Regions from separate parts of the Bacillus sp. GW821-FHT01G09 genome, predicted to be linked through region 2. Evidence: riboswitches for the same ligand, from Rfam matches in the RefSeq annotation. Region 2 holds a riboswitch; the other holds the start of a gene.
The links. A riboswitch is a leader RNA that binds a small molecule or an ion and turns the genes downstream of it on or off. The one in region 2 is predicted to bind cyclic di-AMP.
Positions count from the first base shown of each region.

Region 1 (2,460 bases), on a different contig from region 2:
GGAAGATCTCGATGAGGATATCAAAAATGAAGCACTGCAGTTATATGATCAGCTGGAAAGCTCTAAAGCTTACTATGACTGGCTGAAACGGCTTGCTGAATCGGTGCAGACCGGAGAAATTTTTAAATTTATACCGATCGAAACAAAGTAAAGCAGAAAACGCCTGGGAAAGCAGGCGTTTTTTTGATGTAACTACTACAAATTTGAAAAATACGGGAAAAACACCCCATTTACTTCCAAAATATTTGATGGTAATTTTATGTAGGTAAAATTTGTATTTGGCCTTTCAGAGGAGGTGAAAAGCGGGCAGGCCTGTTTAATTTATCATTTTTTAGGGGGAATTTTGTTATGAAACGCAAATTATTATCTTCTTTGGCAATTAGTGCATTAAGTCTCGGGTTACTCGTTTCTGCACCTACAGCTTCTTTCGCGGCTGAATCTACATCAACTAAAGCTCATACTGAATCTACTATGAGAACACAGTCTACAGCTTCATTGTTCGCAACAATCACTGGCGCCAGCAAAACGGAATGGTCTTTCTCAGATATCGAATTGACTTACCGTCCAAACACGCTTCTCAGCCTTGGCGTTATGGAGTTTACATTGCCAAGCGGATTTACTGCAAACACGAAAGACACATTGAACGGAAATGCCTTGCGTACAACACAGATCCTCAATAACGGGAAAACAGTAAGAGTTCCTTTGGCACTTGATTTGTTAGGAGCTGGCGAATTCAAATTAAAACTGAATAACAAAACACTTCCTGCCGCTGGTACATATACTTTCCGTGCAGAGAATAAATCATTAAGCATCGGAAATAAATTTTACGCAGAAGCCAGCATTGACGTGGCTAAGCGCAGCACTCCTCCGACTCAGCCTTGCGGTTGCAACTAATGTAAAAGACCGGTTAACGCCGGTCTTTTTTTGTGTTTTACCCTCCCCTTTTTCTCTAATCCCCGTTATCTTTTTTCTGGTTTAAAATTTAAATTGACAAACACTAGAAACAGGAGTAAATTCTTGAGTGTTCAATTTCATACAGTCTCTTTTACCGCTTAATCAAACACGAACGGGGGAACCAACGATTGGCTGTTTTATTAACAGCCTTGGGGTGAATCTTACTAAGTAAGAGGGGGTACTCTGAATCCCTAATCCGACAGCTAACCTCGTAGGCGTATACAGAGAGGAGGTCTATTATTTGGCCATTCTTTGCAATGGTCTTTTTTGCTTCAGAAACGTTAATTCACTAAGGGAGATATGAACATTGGGAAGAATTAAAAATAAGCAATTTGCCGTGATCGGTCTGGGCCGGTTTGGCGGCAGCATTTGTAAAGAACTTCATAGAATGGGGCATGAGGTCCTTGCGGTTGATATCAACGAAGAAAAGGTCAATGCATATGCTTCTTACGCCACTCATGCGGTAATTGCCAACGCCACCGAAGAAAACGAATTGCTTTCATTAGGAATACGCAATTTTGAATATGTGATTGTTGCCATCGGAGCAAATATTCAAGCGAGTACGCTGACCACCCTATTATTAAAGGAGCTTGATATTCCAAATATTTGGGTAAAGGCTCAAAACTATTATCATCACAAGGTGCTTGAAAAAATCGGCGCTGACCGCATTATTCATCCTGAAAAAGATATGGGGGTTAAAATCGCACAAAGCCTTTCAGACGAAAATGTTTTGAATTACATTGATCTATCTGATGAATACAGTATTGTCGAGCTGCTGGCTACGCGCAAGCTTGATTCAAAATCGATTATTGACCTGAATGTAAGAGCAAAGTACGGCTGCACGATCCTGGCCATTAAACATCATGGAGATATCTGTCTTTCCCCCGCGCCTGAAGACATCATTCACGAGCAAGATTGCCTGGTGATCATGGGCCACAAAAAGGATATTAAACGTTTTGAAAACGAAGGGATGTAGACAAAGGTGACACTTCAAAAGGATAAAGTGATCAAATGGGTTCGGTTTACACCGCCTCAAGTGCTTGCCATTGGTTTTTTCCTTACCATTATCATCGGGGCTGTCCTATTAATGCTTCCGATTTCCACTACGAAGCCATTGTCATGGATAGATGCTCTTTTTACTGCGGCTTCCGCTACAACTGTTACAGGGCTTGCTGTTGTCGATACCGGTACTCAATTTACGGTATTCGGGCAAACAGTTATTATGGGGCTGATTCAGATTGGCGGGCTTGGATTTATGACATTTGCGGTCTTGATCGTCATGATATTAGGAAAAAAAATCGGCTTAAAAGAACGAATGCTCGTCCAGGAAGCCTTAAACCAGCCGACAATCGGCGGTGTCATTGGCCTTGTCAAAGTCCTGTTTCTGTTTTCAATCAGTATTGAATTGATAGCAGCACTCATTTTATCCATCCGGCTTGTACCTCAGTACGGCTGGTCATCCGGCTTGTTTGCAAGTTTGTTTCACGCAATATCTGCTTTTAACAA
Region 1 is NZ_JBWKWL010000001.1:8,592-11,051, forward strand. Features, by position in the region: gene gbsR (transcriptional regulator GbsR) at 1-151, shown strand, start outside; gene bslA (biofilm surface layer hydrophobin BslA) at 349-894, shown strand; cyclic di-AMP (ydaO/yuaA leader) riboswitch at 1,040-1,188, shown strand; gene ktrA (potassium uptake protein KtrA) at 1,262-1,930, shown strand; gene ktrB (Ktr system potassium transporter KtrB) at 1,937-2,460, shown strand, end outside.
Region 1: linked by a shared signal. The riboswitch ahead of ktrA (potassium uptake protein KtrA) and the one ahead of kimA (potassium transporter KimA) in region 2 are both predicted to bind cyclic di-AMP.

Region 2 (2,460 bases):
TGATCAGCATTTTTCCGATCCAGCCTTTTGGTTTTTGCTTGATCCATTTCATGCACATGCCGGTTTGTGAAAGCGTAAATGGAATAAATACGCCCACAGCATATAACGGGATTAAATGCTCCGTCTGTCCTCCGAATAAGATAATGAGAACAATGGAGGCAAAGCCTAAAAAGATAATCCCATTTGAGAAGCCTAAGCGGTCGCCCCTGACAGTAAACATTCGCGGCATATACTGGTCTCTCGCCAGGTTGAAGGCAAGCTGCGGGAAGGCTGAAAATCCCGTATTTGCCGCAAGGACCAAAATAAGCGATGTGACACCTTGGATGACATAATAGAACACATTCCGCCCGAAGGTTTCGGACGCAATTTGTGAAACCACTGTTTCATCAGGTTTCGGCGCCGTACCATACCCGTACGCGAGAACCGTGATGCCGGAAAACAGAATCGCCAGCAAAATCCCCATCATCGCAAGCGTTCTTGCCGCGTTTCGCGCAGGCGGGTTTTTGAATGCAGGAATCGCATTAGAAATGGCCTCAACCCCGGTCAACGCTGAGCATCCGGAGGAAAAAGCCTTAAGCAGCAAAAACAGCGTAATGCCGGCTACAGGTGTGCCGAGCGGTGTATGATGGGCTGGCTGGTCAATTTGCCCCGTCATGAGTTTAAACAACCCGACTGCAATGAGAACCAAAAGCGCCACCACAAACAGGTAAACCGGATAGGCAAGAATCGATGCCGATTCCGATAGCCCGCGCAGGTTCAAAATCATAATCACTAACACGAGAAAAATAGCGATCGGCACATGATAATCATGCAATGCAGGAAAGGCTGACGTGATGGCATCCGTGCCTGCGGAAATACTTACCGCTACTGTTAAAATATAATCAACAAGCAATGAACCGCCCGCAATCAATCCCGGTTTTTCACCGAGATTTTCTTTAGAAACGATATACGCCCCGCCGCCCTGCGGATAAGCGTAAATAATTTGCCTGTATGAAAGAATCAGTGCGAGCAGCAAGATGAGAACGCCAACCGCAATCGGAATGGAGTACCAAAATGCGGTTGCACTGATTGTTGCCAAAATGATTAGAATTTGTTCTGTCCCATATGCGACAGATGACAGCGCATCTGAGGAAAGCATAGCCAAGGCTTTTAATTTCGTCAGTTTTTGCTCTCCAGCTGCTTGGGATTTTAGTGGTTTCCCAATCAAAAAACGTTTGATTGAATGATACATCGATGTCTTCCCCTTTTAATTTCTCATTTTTCAATTAAAACAATAAAACATCAGTGTCTTGCTCTCACATGTTGATGATAGTCCTTTCTGCTATGATGTCTCTGTATGCGATTTGCATTCAAAAATGAACAACAAAAAACACAGAGGCAAACGGATGCCCCTGTGCCATAACATCGAACACAGGTTTCATTCATCTCCTCTCACGAACGCTTACGAGGTTAGCTGACGGATTCGGGCATATGAGAGTTAGCCCTACCTAAAAAGGATTCACCCCAACGGCAAAAAGCCGTTCTATTGGGTCCCCCGCTCTGATTTCAGATTAAGCGATTTGTTTTCTAAAAGAGATCATACTCCCGTTCCCGCACGTTGTAAAGAGGCTTATTGGCTGAGAGAAAAAAATAAAATGACAGGTTCCACAAATGGAATTTACTTACCAAAAATAAAAAACAGAGGCTAAAATCGCCTCTGTTTTATTCTGTATCTGTCTTTCTTTTTCTGCGTCTTACGGCAATCCAAATGAACACTGCCGCAATCACCATAATGAGTGCCAGCACACCAATATACATCCATTTTTGGCTATGATCCTGTGTTGGTTGTTCTGCATCGGAACTGTTTGTTTCCGATTTGAGCTGCTGGTGGTTTGTAAACACCTGCTGGCTATTTGTTTCATTAAGGACGGTTGCCGACTCATCGTTGCTGTTCAGATAACTGATGATCTCTTTTGTGACAGCCGCGCCATCTCCTTTTGACGGTGCAAAGACAGCCATTGTATAGCGTGAATCCCAAACCGATGCTTGGGTAAATACCACTTGTTTTGTCGTCTCATTTAGCATCTCGAAACTAGATACATCAAACGAGCCGTTCTTTTCCTGCGGCACAAGCAGATCTGATGATTTCTCCTTCAGAAGAGAAAATTGATTGATCCCCCCTATGAAAATGAGGTTTCGTCCTTTCGCATCCTTTGCTGTAACGTCAGATGATTTCTTTACCGTATATGAATGCTGTGCTTCGCTGCCAAAGGATTCTGTTACGAGAGAAAGCTCCTCTAGCTTCGATTGGCTTACGGTGTCAGGAAGCACGATTAACGTTGTTTGATCCTGGTTTCCGGCGTAAGGCAGCGGCCACTCTTGAAAATCCGCTGACGGAGACATGCCTTTGATGGCGTATGATAATGTACTGTTTTTATCGATAAAAACCCACTTTTCTTCATCAGTGGTGTTACAAGGGTT
Region 2 is NZ_JBWKWL010000005.1:298,201-300,660, reverse strand. Features, by position in the region: gene kimA (potassium transporter KimA) at 1-1,231, opposite strand, end outside; cyclic di-AMP (ydaO/yuaA leader) riboswitch at 1,424-1,567, opposite strand; gene AC07VD_RS17755 (cellulose biosynthesis cyclic di-GMP-binding regulatory protein BcsB) at 1,702-2,460, opposite strand, start outside.